DNA from 4 places in the Streptomyces sp. NPDC052496 genome. Region 1 is predicted to be linked to each of the others. Evidence: riboswitches for the same ligand, from Rfam matches in the RefSeq annotation. Region 1 holds a riboswitch; each other region holds the start of a gene.

Region 1 (3,953 bases):
GCCACCGCCTCCTGGAGGGAGGCCGCGCCGTCCGCGACGGGGAGCTCCTGGCCGGCGTGCCGTTCGGCCCAGCGCGCGGCGGCGGTCTTCAGGCCGGAGAAGGAGAAGCCGTACGGGTCGTCGCGCGGCCCGGTCAGCGGGCGCGGGAACGCGACGGCCTTCGGGTCGCCCTCGCGCGCGGCCCGGTCGATCGCCGGGCCGCCCGGGTACGGCAGGCCGAAGACCCGCGCGACCTTGTCGAAGCACTCCCCGGCCGCGTCGTCGAGGGTGTCGCCGAGGTGCACGATCGGGTCACGCGCCAGGTCCCGTACGAGGAGGAGGGAGGTGTGCCCACCGGAGACGATCAGCACCATGCAGGGGTCCGGCAGCGGGCCGTGCTCCAGGGTGTCGGCGGCGACGTGCCCGGCGAGGTGGTGCACCCCGTACAGCGGCACGCCCAGCCCGTACGCCAGGCCCTTGGCGCCGGCCAGCCCGACCTGGAGGGCGCCCGACAGGCCGGGGCCGGTGGTCACGGCCACCGCGCCGATGTCGGCCATGGTCAGGCCCGCCTCGTCGAGCGCGCGGCGTACGACGGGCGTGAGGGAGTGCACGTGGGCGCGGGCCGCGATCTCCGGTACGACGCCGCCGTACCGCGCGTGCTCGTCCATGCTGGACGCCACCGCGTGCCCGAGCAGCTTGCCGTCCCGGACCAGGCCGGCCCCGGTCTCGTCACAGGAGGACTCGATCCCCAGCACCACTGGAGAGCCTGGAGATGCCACCGCACCGCTCCTTCGTACCCGCCGGATTCGTTATTGCGAGTTATGTGCAATAACCGTCTCCGTCCAGGATACGGCGGCGCGCGGCCGCGGCTATGGTGCCTCGGGCGCCGCGGCCTGTGCGGGTTCTGCGGCCTGTGCGGGTTCTGCGGCCTGTGCGGGTTTCGCGTCCTGCCTTCCGGGTTCCGTTCCCTGTCCGGGTTCCGTTCCCTGTCCGGGTTCCGCGTCCTGCGTCCCGGGCTCCGTCCCCTGCCCGGGTTCCGTTCCCTGTCCGGGTTCCGCGTCCTGTCCGGGCTCCGCCCCTTGCCCGGGCTCCGCCCCCCGCCCGGGCCCCGTCCCGAGTTCCGCCGCCACCCGGGCGTTCCACCGCCCGTCCCGTCCGCTCAGCGCCGTCACGGACAGCGGCGGTACGTCCACCCGCCAGAAGGACGACGGCGGTGCCCCCAGCGCGCACACCACGGACGCACGTACGACGTCCGGCTCCACCACGGCCACCACCCGGCCGCCCTCCGCCGCGAGACCGGCCAGCCAGTCCGTCACCCGGCCGAGGAAGCGCGTCAGCGACTCGCCGCCGTGCGCCGCGCTGTCCGGGTCGGCGAGCCAGGCTGCGACCGCCTCCGGTTCGGCGGCCAGCACGTCCTCCAGGGCCAGCCCCCGCCAGCGGCCCATCGCGCACCCCGCGGCGCCCGGGTCCGGTACCGCAGGCAGGCCCAGGGCTTCGGCCGTCTCCTGGCAGCGCACGGACGGCGAGGTCAGGACCCGGCCGGCGGGCAGCGCGGCAGCGGCGGGGCGGGCGGCGCGGGCGCGGCGCAGCCCGGCGGGCGTCAGTGCTTCATCGGCCGGGAAGCGCACCGCGTGCAGCGCGTCGTCGAAAGCCGGTGAGACCAACGTCACCCGTGTTGTCATGTGCACCTCTTCCGGTGGAGATCCTGGTGGCGCACAAGGGAACAGCGGGGCGCGCGCCCGCCACCGTGCGCCTTCACGGCCACCCGGGGGCCTTGGCCCGGCCGCCGCCACGCGGTACGTTCCCGATGATATTGACGATGACATGACGGAAGCCGGTGGAAATCCGGCGCGGTCGCGCCACTGTGAACCCGCACCGGTCCCGCACGGGGCCGACGGGCGAGCCAGACCCGTCCTGTCGTGACGATCCACTGTCCGGGACGCGTGATTTCCCAGGAGGTACCGCCATGGCCCAGTCCGTCGCACCGCCGACCACCGGCTCCGCCGCACCCGCCACCCTGCCGATCAGGACGGTCCTGCCGTGGGCCGTCTTCGGCGGCGTGCTGATGCTCGTCCTGCTCTACTTCGTCGGCGCCGAACAGGGCGCCACCGCACTGCTCTCCGGCACCGGCGTGCACGAATGGGTGCACGACGGACGGCACCTGCTCGGCTTCCCCTGCCACTGACCGGGGGCGTCCGTACATGAACTCCGCCACCGTCAGATCCCTCCTGGTGCGCGGCATGCTGGCCGGCCTCGCGGCCGGCCTGCTCGCCCTGCTCGTCGCCTACCTGCTGGGCGAACCGCAGGTCGACGCCGCCATCGCCTTCGAGGACGCGCACGCCCACGAACACGAGGCCGAGGTCGTCAGCCGCACGGTGCAGTCCACCGCCGGCCTGGCCACCGGCATCCTGGTCTACGGCGTCGCGCTGGGCGGGATCGCCGCCCTGGCCTACTGCTTCGCCCTCGGGCGCACCGGCCGCTTCGGCCCGCGCGCCACCGCCCTGCTGCTCTCCGGCGCCGCCTTCGCCGCGGTCTACCTCGTACCGTTCCTGAAGTACCCGGCCAACCCGCCGTCCGTCGGCGACCCGGACTCCATCGGCAAGCGCACCGCGCTGTACTTCCTCATGATCGCCCTCAGCGTGCTGCTGACCGTCGCCGCCGTCATCCTCGGCAAGCGGCTCGCACCCCGCCTGGGCACCTGGTACGCCACGGTCGCCGCCCTGGCCGCCTTCGCCGTGGCCGTCGGCCTCGCCTACGCGTTCCTGCCGGCCGTCAACGAACTCCCCGCCGACTTCCCCGCCCTGCTGCTCTGGAAGTTCCGGCTCTCCGCACTCGGCATCCAGCTGACCCTGTGGACCGCTTTCGGCCTGCTCTTCGGCGAACTGGCCGAACGGGCTACCGGGGTTCGGGGGGCGGGAGTTTCTCGCGAGGTGGATGGGGGTGTGGTGGCGTCGGGGCGTTGAGGGTGGGTGTTTAGGGCTCGGGGGCGCCGGTGCCCGGGGGTGTTGGCGCCCGGGGAGCTCGGGGGCGCTGTTTCCGGGTGTGGGTATGGGCGTGGGCGTGTGTGTGGGCGTGTGTGTGGGTGTGGGTTCGGGTGTGTGCTTGCGTGCGCTGGTGCGCAGGCCCGGGTCCGGGTCCGGGTCCGGGTCCGTACGGCGTAGCCATACGGCCTCACATGGGGCGGGCCAGCAGCAGCGTCCACCACGGGCCGCGGTCGTCGGTTCCGCTGTTGATGCCCACGCCCGCGTGCCGGAAGGCGCAGTCGGCCAGCACCACTCGGTGCTCCGGACTGCGTGCCCACGCCCGTACCACCTCAGCGGCCCCGCGCTGGCCGCGCGCGATGTTCTCGCCCGCGCGGCGCCAGTCGTACCCCACGGCCGAGAGCCGGCTGCCGGGCCCCGAGCCGCCGCGCTCCCGGTGCGAGAGCGAGCCGTCGCGCGCCATGTGGTCACTGTGCCGCTGAGCGGCCTCGGTGACCGTACGGTGCGCCCGTACGGGACGGCAGCCGGCCTTCGCCCGTTCGCGGTTGACCAGCCGGATGACGGCGGCCCTGGTCGCCGTGACGTTACGGGGAAGGGCCGGCACCCGGAGCCCGTGTGACGCCAGGGCCGCTTTGGTGCTGTCGGGCAGACTCGGGCGCGCGCCCGGAGGCGTGGCGACGGCGGGGCCGCCCGCCGCGGGCCCCGCCAGGACCAGCACGGCCACCGTTGCCGCCAGCACCACCCGTACCGCGTTCCCCTTCGCCCGCCGGTCCGCTCGGCGTACCCGCCACCCGCTCGCTCCCGCCGCCGTGTCCCGGCCCGCGATCCCGTCCGCGCTCCCGCCCATTCGGCCCCTGTCCCTCGGCTGTCCTCGGCTGTCCTCGGCGGTGGCGGTCCGTTGCCGCCACCAGGCACCGGCGCCGTTCCCGGCAGCCGGCCCGGTGACAGTCTTGCCGTCCGCGCCCCCGCCTCTGTCGTCCGCGGCCGATACCC
Region 2 (3,953 bases), on a different contig from region 1:
TGGTCGAGGTAGGGCGTACGGTCCGCCGCCATGTCGATCAGCGCGCGCTGCGGGATCTCCCAGGCCGTGCGGTACAGCTCGCGGGTCTCGGCGGGGATCCAGTCCAGCTCCTGCACCGAGCCGTTGGCCTCGCGCAGCGCGTCCCGGGTCCGCGCGTCCCACAGCCCGAGCGCCTTCAGCTCCTCGATCAGATACGCGTTGACCTGGAGGAACTCGCCCGACAGCGTCTCGCGCTTGAACAGGTTGGACACCTGCGGCTCGATGCACTCGTACACGCCCGCGATGGACGCGATGGTGGCGGTCGGCGCGATGGCCAGCAGCAGCGAGTTGCGCATACCGGTCGCCGCGATACGGGTACGCAGCGCCGCCCACCGGTCCGCCCAGCGCGGCTCGGCGTTCGGGTAGTGGTCCGGGTGCAGCACGCCGCGGGCCGTACGGGTCGCGGACCAGGCCGGGTGCGGGCCGTGCCGCTCGGCGAGGTCGGCGGACGCCTCGTACGCGGCGAGCATGATCCGCTCGGAGATCCGGGTGGACAGCTCCTTGGCCTCGGGCGAGTCGAAGCGCAGCCGCAGCCGGAAGAAGACGTCCTGGAGGCCCATCAGGCCCAGGCCCACCGGGCGCCAGCGGGAGTTGGAGGCGCCGGCCTGCTCGGTCGGGTAGAAGTTGATGTCCACCACGCGGTCGAGGAAGGTCACGGCCGTACGGACGGTGGCGTCCAGCCGCTCCCAGTCCATCGCCTCCTCCCAGCCGTCGGCCTCATTGCCCAGGTGGGCGGCGAGGTTGACCGAGCCGAGGTTGCAGACGGCCGTCTCGCCGTCGTCGGTGACCTCCAGGATCTCGGTGCACAGGTTCGAGGAGTGCACGACCTTGCCGGGCTCGGCGGTCTGGTTGGCGGTGCGGTTGGCGGCGTCCTTGAAGGTCATCCAGCCGTTGCCGGTCTGCGCGAGGGTGCGCATCATCCGGGAGTACAGGACGCGGGCCGGGACCTGCTTGACGGCGCGCCCCTCGGCCTCCGCCTTGCGGTACGCGGCGTCGAACGCGTCGCCGTACAGGTCCACCAGCTCGGGCGCGTCGCTGGGGGAGAACAGCGACCAGTCGGCGTCGGCCTCGACGCGGCGCATGAACTCGTCGGGGATCCAGTGCGCGATGTTCAGGTTGTGGGTGCGCCGGGCCTCCTCACCCGTGTTGTCACGCAGCTCCAGGAACTCCTCCAGGTCCGCGTGCCAGGTCTCCAGGTAGACACAGGCCGCGCCCTTGCGCCGGCCGCCCTGGTTCACGGCCGCGACCGAGGCGTCCAGGGTGCGCAGGAACGGCACGATGCCGTTGGAGTGGCCGTTGGTGCCGCGGATCAGCGAGCCGCGGGCCCGGACCCGGGAGTACGACAGGCCGATGCCACCGGCGTGTTTCGACAGGCGCGCCACCTGGTGGTAGCGGTCGTAGATCGAGTCCAGCTCGTCCAGCGGGGAGTCCAGCAGGTAGCAGGAGGACATCTGCGGGTGCCGGGTGCCGGAGTTGAACAGCGTCGGCGAGGACGGCAGGTACGAGAGCGTGCTGGTCAGACGGTACAGCTCGGCGACGTCGGCCACGGCCCGCTCGCTGTGGTCCTCGGCCAGGCCGCAGGCCACCCGCAGCAGGAAGTGCTGCGGGGTCTCGATCACCTGGCGGGAGATCGGGTGGCGCAGCAGGTAGCGGGAGTGCAGGGTGCGCAGGCCGAAGTAGCCGAAGCGGTCGTCGGCGCCGTCCGCCAGGGCGCGCTCGACCAGCTCGTCCAGGCGCGCCGCGTGGGTCCGTACGAACTCCGCCGTGCTGTCGGCGATCAGGCCCTCGCGGTGCCCGGCGGCGACGGAGGCGGAGAAGGCGACCGCCCCCTCCGCGGCCGCCTCCTCCGCGATGGCACGGGTCAGCAGGCGGGCGGCCAGCTTGGAGTACTGCGGCTCGTCGCCGATCAGGCCGGCCGCGGCCTCCATGGCCAGCGAGCGCAGCTCGGCCTCGTCGGAGCCGGGGTGGCGGCCGCGCAGCGCGGCGGCGGCGATCTTGCCCGGGTCGGTGGCGGGCAGGTCGGCGGTGAGGTCGGTCAGCGTGCGCAGCAGGGCGGTGCCGGGGCCGTCCGTGGCCTGGCCGCCGGTGCCCTGCTGGGGCTGCGTGTCCTTCGCGGGCTGCGCGACCTGCTCGGCTGCTGCGGGCTCCGTTGGCGCGATGGTCACGTGCTGCTCTCCCTCACTCGGCGGGGGCCTGGGGAGGGCACGGCGGCGCGTGCGGGCGTGCGGCACCCCCGGTACGGCAAGGGGTGCGCGGGCACACCGCGCAGCGTCCACCGGTCCAACCCGCGAGACCCGGACGTATCGACGACCGCGCCGGTCCTGGCGCGGGCGTGCTGTGGGCAGGTCTTCGGACTCACGGGTGCGGTTTGCGCACTACGTACACCGTTGCGGGACAGTTCCGGATTCGCACCGGATTCCCCTGCGACGACAGCGAGCACGAGCATACATCTTGTGCCGCCCCGTGCACCCACCCCCATATCTTGTGTCGCGTTGGCGCGGGGTTGTCCAAAGCCGTGGTATTCGGGGGCTGATCCGGGCGCGTTCCCAGGAGGGTTCGGGGCCTACGGGAGGGTGTCACGAGGCCGCCGCGGAGCCGTTCCCGGGGGGTTCCGGGCCTGTTCCCGGGCCGTTCGGGGCGGCCTGGACGGGGGCTGATGCAGGGGGCGTATCGGTGGCGCGGAATGCCCCTGACGCGTTGACCGGGACTCCTGGAAGCGTATTGGCTCCTTGTCTGCTCCGTCGCCGGCGGGGCGGGTGGGGGTCGTGGGTGAGGGGGGAGACATGCGAAAAGCAGGTACGGCGCGTGGCGCGGTGCGCGCCGTGGGGCTGGTGGCGGGAGCGTGTGTCGTGGTGGGGGTGATACCCGCGTCGTCGGCGGCTGCCCCGGGGCGGGTGGCTGTCGCGGGGCGGGTGGCGCCGGCCACCGAGCGGGTCAGTGTCGCCGCGGACGGGACGCAGGGAAACGGTTTTTCCGGGGATCCGCGGCTCAGCGCGAACGGGCGGTTCGTGGCATTCACCTCGGAAGCCACCAATCTGGGGCCCACGGACACCAACGGCCACCAGGACGTCTACGTCAAGGATTTACGGACGGGAAAGGTCGACCTGGTCAGCGTCGCCGGTGACGGCACGCGCGGCGACGCCCTCTCCGGCTCGCCCGAGATCAGCGCCGACGGGCGGTACGTCGCTTTCCACTCCGGCGCGACGAACCTGGTTCCCGGCGACACCAACGGCGAGGGCGACGTCTTCGTCCACGACCGCCGCACCGGGCGCACGGTGAGCCCCACCGCGGGCGCCGGGAAGTCCCCGTACGGGTACGGGGTCCAGAACTTCGCCCTCAGCGGCGACGGGCGCCGGCTCGCCTTCGGGTCCTACCGCCCGGACCTGGTCCCCGGCGACACCAACGAGCGCCTGGACATCTTCGTCCACGATGTGCAGGCGGGAACGGTGAAACGGGTGAGCGTGGCGAGCGACGGCAGCCAGGCGAACGGCGCCTCCGCCTTCCCGTCGATCAGCGCCGACGGCCGCCGGGTCGCGTTCACCTCGAAGGCGACCGATCTCGTCCCCGCCGGGCCCGGCTTCCGCCGCCCGCCGCCGCAGGACCCCCTGTACGTCCACGACCTGGCCACCGGGCGGACCCGGGCGGCGAGCCTGAGCACCACGGACGCCGTGGTCGGCGTGTCCCCGTTCCCCCGGCTCAGCCCCGACGGCCGGTACGCGGTCTTCTCCGCCGTGGCCGACGACGTGGTGCCGGGCGACACCAACGGCACGTACGACCTCTTCGCCCGCGACCTGGAGCAGGGCACCACCCGGCTGCTGTCCCGCGCGCACGACGGCGCCCAGGGCAACGGCTGGTCCTCCGACGGACGCCTCAGCGCGGACAACCGGCGGCTCTTCTTCACCTCCGCGGCCACC
Region 3 (3,953 bases), on a different contig from region 1:
ACCCTGGTGTCCGTCGGCGCGAGCGGCGTGCACGGCGGCGCCGTGGTCATGAAGGTCCTCATCCCGGCCGTCGCCGCCCCGATCGTGGCCGGCCTGGCCTCGACGGCCGCGACCCGGCTGACCTACCGGCTGGCCCGCAACCGCGCCGAGGAGGACACCGCCAAGGGCTACCGCGCCGGGCAGATCGCCTCGGCCGCGCTGGTCTCCCTCGCCCACGGCACCAACGACGCCCAGAAGACGATGGGCGTGATCACCCTCGCGCTGATCACCGGCGGCGTCGTCGCGCCGCACGCCGACCCGCCGCTGTGGGTCATCGCCTCGGCCGGCCTGGCCATCGCCCTCGGCACGTACCTGGGCGGCTGGCGGATCATCCGCACGATGGGCAAGGGCATCACCGACATCCAGCCGCCGCAGGGCTTCGCCGCCCAGACCGGCGCCGCGGCCACCATCCTGGCCTCCTCCCACCTCGGCTTCGCGCTCTCCACCACCCAGGTGTGCTCCGGCGCGGTGATGGGCTCCGGCCTGGGCCGCAAGGGCGGCGTGGTGCGCTGGTCCACGGCGGGCCGGATGGCCGCCGCCTGGTGCCTGACGCTGCCGGCCGCCGGGCTGGTCGCGGCCGGTGCCGCGCTCCTGGCCGACCAGGGCGACTGGGGCATCGCGGCCGTCGCCGTCCTGGCCCTCGCCGTCTGCGGCGCGATCTGGATGGCCTCCCGGCGCAAGCCGGTGGACCACACCAACGTCAACGAGGGCCCGGCGGCGGAGCCCGCCGGCGTCGTCACCACCGCGCTGCAGGCCGTCGCGCCGCCGCCCGCCGGCCCGGTCGTGGCCGCCGTCCCGGCGCCCGCGGTGGCCGGAGCGCCGCTCGCGGACCCGGTCGGCGCCGCCCCGGTGATCGCCGACCCGGTGGCCGCCCACCCGCACGAGACGCACGACCGGCGCCGCGCCAAGGCCGGCTCGGCCGCCGGCTGACCCGGCCGCACGGCTCCCACGGAGGAACGAGAACGCAATGAGCATCGACTGGGCAGCGCTCGGCCAGGTCTTCGGTGTCACGCTGGTCGTGACGGTCGGGATCGTGGGCCTGTTCACCCTCGGCATCGTCGGCACGTCCCGCACGCCGCGGCAGGAGGGCGCGCCGGTGACCGCCGGCGCGCCCGGCGGCGCGGCGCGGGCCGGGGCGTACGCCTGCTTCGCGCTGTGCGCGGCGGCCGTGGCGTACGGGATCTATCTGATCGTCGCCGCCTGACCGGCACCGGCACGGCGCCCCGGGGCGTCCGGTGGCCGCGGCACCCGCCGCGTCCGCCGGGCGCCCCGTCGTCGTTCGCCGGACGTCCTTCCGCGGCGTGCCGGGCACCGGCCGCTGTGTCCTTGGACACAGGCACCGGCACGGCCCCGCGCCGCAGGTCAAGCGCGAGTTGACGGGCTTCGCGGAGCGTGGTGGACTGCCGGAGCCAATCGGCGACAGATGAGGAAGTCCGGTGAGAATCCGGCGCGGTCCCGCCACTGTCACCGGGGAGCGCCCCTCCACCAAGGGCCACGGTCCGCGTCCCGCGACGCAGGTTCCCGTACGGACTGGAAGGCCGGGGGAAGCGCCGATCCGGGGAGCCAGGAGACTCTCGTCGCCGTATCCGTCGAACCAGGGCGCGGACCCTGAGTGAGGACCTACCGCCATGCCCGGCCGCAGTTCGAGATCTGCTGGACGTACCCCCACGCCGCCCCTCCGAGGCGTGACGGCGGTCTGATCCGATGCGTGCCGAACACGCCGGCTACGCGTGCGGCGCGGCCCTCGGCTTCCTCGGCGACCTGGCCGTGGGCGATCCCCGGCGCGGTCACCCCGTGGCCGCCTTCGGGCGGGCCGCGGCCGCCGTGGAACGCCGCCTGTGGCGCGACGACCGCGGGCGCGGCGCCCTGCACACCGCGCTGCTCGCGGGCGGCACCGCCGCCGGTGCCGCGCTGCTGGACCGCGCCGTGCGCCGCTCCCCCGCCGCCTTTCCCGCCTCCGTCGCGCTGACCGCCGCCGCCACCTGGGCCGTCCTGGGCGGCACCTCGCTGGGCCGCGAGGCGCGGGCCGTCGGCGGCGCGCTCGCCGTGGGCGACCTCGACGTGGCGCGCGAGCGCCTGCCGCACCTGTGCGGGCGCGACCCGCAGGCCCTGGACGGGCAGCAGCTGGCGCGCGCGGTGGTCGAGTCCGTCGCCGAGAACACCTCGGACGCGGTGGTCGGCGCCCTGGTGTGGGGCGCGGTCGCGGGCGTGCCGGGGCTGCTGGCGTTCCGTGCCGTCAACACGCTGGACGCGATGGTGGGCCACAAGTCCCCGCGCTACCGCCGCTTCGGCTGGGCTTCGGCCCGCCTCGACGACGTGGCCGGCTTCCCCGGCTCCCGGCTGACCGCCGCGCTGGCGGTGCTGGCCGGTCCGGACCGGCGGGGCGCGTGGCGCGCCTGGCGGCAGGACGGCCCGTCCCACCCGAGCCCGAACGCGGGCCCGGTGGAGGCGGCGTTCGCCGGGGCGCTGGGCGTGCGGCTGGGCGGCACGCTGGCGTACGGCGGCCGGGTCGAGCACCGGCCGGTGCTCAACGGTGACGCCGGGCGGCCCGTCGCGGTGGCGGACGTCGAGCGGGCCGTGCGGCTGTCGCGCCGGGTGAGCGCGCTGGCGCTGGCGGCCACGGTGACGGGCAGGCTGGCGGCCGGGGCGCTGCGGCGCTCCCGTACGGCCAGGAGGACCAAGTGAGCGGCAACGCACGCACGGCGAGGAGTGCCAGGTGAACGGTTCGGGTGGGGCTCCGCTCGGCGGCGGGCTGCTGGTGGCGGGCACCACGTCCGACGCGGGCAAGAGCGTGGTGACGGCGGGCATCTGCCGCTGGCTGGCCCGCAAGGGCGTCAAGGTGGCGCCCTTCAAGGCACAGAACATGTCGCTGAACTCGTTCGTGACGCGCGAGGGCGCGGAGATCGGGCGGGCACAGGCCATGCAGGCAGCGGCGGCGCGCGTCGAGCCGAGCGCGCTGATGAACCCGGTGCTGCTGAAGCCGGGCAGTGACCGCAGCAGCCAGGTCGTGCTGATGGGCAAGCCGGTGGGCGAGCTGAGCGCGCGCGGCTACCACGCGGGGCGCCAGGAGCAGCTGCTCGGTACGGTCACGGACTGCCTCCAGGAGCTGCGCCGTACGCACGACGCGGTGATCTGCGAGGGTGCCGGCAGCCCGGCGGAGATCAACCTGCGGCGTACCGACATCGTGAACATGGGCATCGCGCGCGCCGCCCGTATCCCGGCCGTGGTGGTCGGCGACATCGACCGGGGCGGGGTGTTCGCCTCGTTCTTCGGCACCACGGCGCTGCTGTCCCCGGAGGACCAGGCGCTGGTCGCGGGCTATCTGGTCAACAAGTTCCGGGGCGATGTGACGCTGCTGGAACCGGGCCTGGAGATGCTGAAGGAGCTGACCGGGCGGCCCACCCTCGGGGTGCTGCCGTTCGCGCACGGTCTGGGCATCGACGAGGAGGACGGCCTGCGGGTGTCGCTGCGCGGCGCGGTGCGCGAGAGCGTCGTGGCGCCGCCGCACGGTGCCGACGTGCTGCGGGTCGCGGTGGCCGCCGTACCGCTGATGTCGAACTTCACGGACGTGGACGCGCTGGCCGCCGAACCGGGCGTCGTGGTCCGGTTCGTGGACCGCCCCGAGGAACTGGCCGACGCCGACCTCGTCGTCCTGCCCGGCACCCGCGGCACCGTCCGCGCGCTCCAGTGGCTGCGCGAGCGCGGCATCGCGGACGCGGTCCGGCGGCGGGCGGCGGAGGGCCGCCCGGTGCTCGGCATCTGCGGCGGTTTCCAGATGCTGGGCGAGCGGATCGAGGACGAGGTCGAGTCGAAGGCCGGGACGGTGGACGGGCTGGGCCTGCTGCCCGTACGCGTACGGTTCGCGGCGGACAAGACCCTGGCCCGGCCGTCCGGCGAGGAGCTGGGTCAGCCGG
Region 4 (3,953 bases), on a different contig from region 1:
GTGCCGCCGCCGGCCGGGTCGGCGAACTCGCCGCCTATGTAGAGCTGTTCGTACTCGACGAGTGCGCTCATGGCTGCCGCCTCCTGCGGGTCGACCGGTGGGTGATCACGCACCTGGAGCGGTACGCAGATTTTCTGACGCCGCATCAGGACTGATACCAGTTCTAGTTATGCTGGGCAATGCTCGGTACGGGGGCGCGGCGCGTCCGCGCGGAGGCGGAGGTGCGGCGGATGACGGCAGCGGCCCGGACCGGAACGGCGGCGGGCGGACCCCGGGTGACCGACCACCGGGGCGGCGTGTGGTCGATCGCCGTCCCCATACCGGACAACCCGCTCGGCCACACCCTCGTCCACCTCCTGGAGACCGGCCGCGGCCCGGTCCTGGTGGACACCGGGTGGGACGACCCGGACGCCTGGGACACCCTGACCGCCGGGATCGCCGCCTGCGGCTTCGAGGTCACCGACCTGTACGGCGTCCTCCTCACCCACCACCACCCCGACCACCACGGCCTCTCCGCCCGCGTACGGGAGGCGTCCGGCGCGTGGCTCGCCATGCACGCCGCGGACACCGCCGTCGTACGCCGCACCCGCGAGGCCGAACCCGGCCGGTGGCTGGACTACCTGATCGCCAAGCTGACCGCGGCCGGGGCACCCGACAGTCACCTGGCACCGCTGCGCCTGGCCCGCGCCCGCGGACAGGTGCGCGAGCTCCCCGGGCTGCGCGCCGCGCTGCCCGACCGGGAGATCACCCCCGACGCGCTCCTCGACCTGCCCGGCCGCAGGCTGCGCGCCGTCTGGACACCCGGCCACACGCCCGGCCACGTGTGCCTGCACCTGGAGGAGGAGCATCCGGCGCGGCGGCCCGGCCACGGCCGGCTCTTCTCCGGCGACCACCTGCTGCCGGGCATCAGCCCGCACATCGGGCTGTACGAGGACCCGGGCGACACGGCGGTCACCGACCCCCTCGGTGACTACCTGGCCTCCCTGGAACGCGTCGCCCGGCTCGCGCCCGCCGAGGTGCTCCCCGCCCACCAGCACGCCTTCGCCGACGCGCCCGGCCGGGTACGCGAGCTCCTCGCCCACCACGAGGAGCGGCTGGCCGGCCTGCGCGCGCTGCTGGCCGTGCCCCGCACGCCGTGGCAGCTCGCCGAGGCCATGGAGTGGAACCGGCCGTGGGAGCGGATTCCGTACGGGTCGCGGAACATCGCCGTCTCGGAGGCGGAGGCGCATCTGCGGCGGCTGGTGCGGCTGGGGCTGGCGGAGGCGGTGCCGGGGCCGGAGCCGGTGACGTACCGGGCGGTGTGAGGAGCGGGCGGCAGGCGGAGCGGGGGGAGCGCCGGGTGGCGGGCCCGTGCCCGGGTCTCCCCCGGCCCGCCGGTTAAGGTGTGCGAGACAATTTCATCCTGTGCCCGATCGGGGGAAGCCGGTGGAAATCCGGCGCTGACCCGCAACCGTGATCCGGGACGTACGGCACCGCCGCACCGGCCGCCGCCGGGACCGTGAGAAGATCCCGCGCACCGGCCGTCCGCGCCGGGCCCCGTACGCCCGGTGAGCCGGAGCACCCGCTGGGGCACGACCAAGGCTCCCGCCACCGGCAGGCCGCGCCTCCTCGCGCGGACGGCCGGTGCGCGGCACCGTCGAGGTATGCGGAGCTGAGCCCGGTGCCACCGCGGCCGGTCACCGACCGGCGGGCGGCGGGGCGTCCGAGTGCGGCTGCGCACCCACCGCAGCACCCACACCGGCCCACCGCGGACCCACCGCAGCGAACTGACCCGAGAGGCACCGACCCGATGGCCACCACGGCTTCCCAGGCTTCCCCGGCCCCCAGGGCTTCCACGGCCCCCACCCTCGCCGCCCTGGCGCGGCGCGCCGCCGCGGCGCTGGCCGGGGCCGCCGTGCTGTGCGCGGCCGGTGCCCCGGTGGCGGCCGCCGACTCCCCCGCGCCCGCCGCCAAGGCGTCGAAGCTGCCCGACGGGCTGTACGGCACCAAGGACCCGCAGTACGACGGCGTGTGGCGGCAGTCGCTCGCCCTCCTCGCGCAGCGCACCGTCGGGGTGCGTCCGTCGGTGGCGGGCGTCGACTGGCTCGCCGGACAGCAGTGCGCGGACGGCGCCTTCAGCGCGTACCGCGCCGAACCGGCGAAGGCCTGCGACGACAAGACGATGCGGGACACCAACCAGACGGGTGCCGCGGTCCAGGCGCTGGCCGCGCTCGGCGGGCACGACGACGCCGTACAGAAGGCCGTGAAGTGGCTGAAGTCGGTACAGAACGACGACGGCGGCTGGCCCTCGATGAGCGGCTCGCCCAGCGACGCCAACTCCACCTCCGTGGTGATCGGCGCGCTCCAGGCCGCGGGTCAGAAGCCGGAGTCCGTCAAGAAGGGCGACAAGTCCCCGTACGACGCGCTGGTCTCCTTCCAGCTGGGCTGTGACGCGAAGGAGGGGGAGCGCGGCGCGTTCGCCTTCCAGCCCAAGGACGGCAAGCTGGCCCCGAACGCGGACGCCACGGCCGCCGCCGTGCTCGGCGGGCTGGGCAAGGGCTTCGTGGTGGACCCGGCGGGCAAGGACGTCGACGAGCCGGTCGAGCCCCTGAAGTGCGCCGGGGGCGAGGACCCGAAGCGGAACCCGCAGCAGGCCTCCGAAGGCGGCGCGGCCTACCTGGTCGCGCAGCTCGGCGCGGGCGGGCAGCACCTGAAGTCCGCGATGCCCGGCGCCGGGGACCAGCCGGACGTCGGCAACACCGCCGATGCCGTCGTGGCACTCGCCGCGGGCGGGCACGGTGCCGCCGCGCAAAAGCCGTTGCAGTGGCTTCAGAAGAACTCCGCGAACTGGGCCAAGGAGGCCGGACCGGCCGCGTACGCGCAGCTGGTGCTGGCCGCGCACGCCGCGGGCGCCGACCCGCGCGCCTTCGGCGGCGCCGACCTGGTCGCGCAGCTGAACGCCACCGGCCCCAAGCCGGCCGGCAGCTCCGCGCCGTCCGCCGCGCCCGAGAAGGACGCCAAGGACCAGGACGAGCAGGGCTCCGGCGCGTGGTGGGTCTTCGGCGTCGTGTTCGTCGCGTGCGTGGGCATCGGGTTCCTGATCAGCGGCCGCCGGAAGAAGAACGGCCTCTGATGCGACGCCCGCCGCTGCCCCGCTCCCGCTCCGCGCGCCTCCTCGGCGCCCTGGCCCTGGCCGGTACGGTCACCGGCCTGGGCGCGGCGCCCGCCCAGGCGCAGGAGTACCGCTACTGGTCGTTCTGGGACGGGCCCGCCGCCGGCGCCCCGGCCTCCGGGGACGGCGGCTGGTCGTACGCGACCGAGGGCCCGGCCACCAGCCGCCCCCGGGACGGCGCCGTGGCGGGCTTCCGCTTCACCGTCGGCGCCGACTCGAAGGCGGCCGGCAAGCCGCGCCGTGCCGCGGACTTCGACGCGATCTGCGGCACGACCCCCGCCCAGGACGGCAGGAAGCGCGTCGGCCTGGTCCTCGACTTCGGCACGAAGGCGGAGGCACCGGCCGGGGAGAATCCGCCGCCGGTCCGTACGGAGTGCGCGCGGCTGCCCGAGGACGGGACGGTCGGTGACGCGCTGGCCGCCGTCGCGGGGCCGCTGCGGTACGACACGAACGCGCTGCTGTGCGCCATCGCCGGATATCCGAAGGCGGGGTGCGCGGAGAAGGCGGGGCCGGGGGCCGGGAGCGGCTCCGGTTCACCGGAGCCCGGGGCTTCCGACGGCGCCTCCGCCTCGGGCGAGGAGGCGGACGACGACGCGGGCGGCCCCTCCGCCGGACTGATCGGTGGCCTCGCCGTCGTGGCCGTCCTGGGCGCGGCGGCCGGGTGGCAGGCCCGCCGGCGCCGCCGGTGAGCGCCCGCGTCCCCCGCGCCACCCGCTCCACCGCGCTGCACGCGGGCGCCTGGTGGCTGTGGGCGCTGGGCCTGGCCACCGCGGCGTCCCGGACGACCAATCCGCTGCTGCTG

Evidence for each region. A riboswitch is a leader RNA that binds a small molecule or an ion and turns the genes downstream of it on or off. The one in region 1 is predicted to bind cobalamin.
Region 2: it holds a riboswitch for cobalamin, as region 1 does, so the genes downstream of both, AB0L45_RS04620 (ribonucleoside-diphosphate reductase subunit alpha) here and AB0L45_RS09015 (CbtB-domain containing protein) in region 1, are expected to answer to the same signal.
Region 3: it holds a riboswitch for cobalamin, as region 1 does, so the genes downstream of both, AB0L45_RS36685 (cobalamin biosynthesis protein) here and AB0L45_RS09015 (CbtB-domain containing protein) in region 1, are expected to answer to the same signal.
Region 4: it holds a riboswitch for cobalamin, as region 1 does, so the genes downstream of both, AB0L45_RS31880 (prenyltransferase/squalene oxidase repeat-containing protein) here and AB0L45_RS09015 (CbtB-domain containing protein) in region 1, are expected to answer to the same signal.

The regions. Positions count from the first base shown of each region.
Region 1 is NZ_JBFAUH010000005.1:52,361-56,313, forward strand. It holds gene tsaD (tRNA (adenosine(37)-N6)-threonylcarbamoyltransferase complex transferase subunit TsaD) at 1-758, opposite strand, end outside; gene AB0L45_RS09010 (histidine phosphatase family protein) at 849-1,661, opposite strand; cobalamin riboswitch at 1,768-1,911, shown strand; gene AB0L45_RS09015 (CbtB-domain containing protein) at 1,946-2,164, shown strand; gene AB0L45_RS09020 (CbtA family protein) at 2,181-2,942, shown strand; gene AB0L45_RS09025 (CAP domain-containing protein) at 3,151-3,807, opposite strand.
Region 2 is NZ_JBFAUH010000002.1:261,798-265,750, forward strand. It holds gene AB0L45_RS04620 (ribonucleoside-diphosphate reductase subunit alpha) at 1-2,204, opposite strand, end outside; cobalamin riboswitch at 2,362-2,502, opposite strand; gene AB0L45_RS04625 (hypothetical protein) at 2,823-3,953, shown strand, end outside.
Region 3 is NZ_JBFAUH010000043.1:31,548-35,500, forward strand. It holds gene AB0L45_RS36675 (inorganic phosphate transporter) at 1-969, shown strand, start outside; gene AB0L45_RS36680 (hypothetical protein) at 1,007-1,243, shown strand; cobalamin riboswitch at 1,463-1,613, shown strand; gene AB0L45_RS36685 (cobalamin biosynthesis protein) at 1,744-2,724, shown strand; gene AB0L45_RS36690 (cobyric acid synthase) at 2,756-3,953, shown strand, end outside.
Region 4 is NZ_JBFAUH010000029.1:45,361-49,313, forward strand. It holds gene AB0L45_RS31870 (aldehyde dehydrogenase) at 1-71, opposite strand, end outside; gene AB0L45_RS31875 (MBL fold metallo-hydrolase) at 231-1,304, shown strand; cobalamin riboswitch at 1,386-1,584, shown strand; gene AB0L45_RS31880 (prenyltransferase/squalene oxidase repeat-containing protein) at 1,790-3,112, shown strand; gene AB0L45_RS31885 (SCO2322 family protein) at 3,112-3,840, shown strand; gene AB0L45_RS31890 (CbiQ family ECF transporter T component) at 3,813-3,953, shown strand, end outside.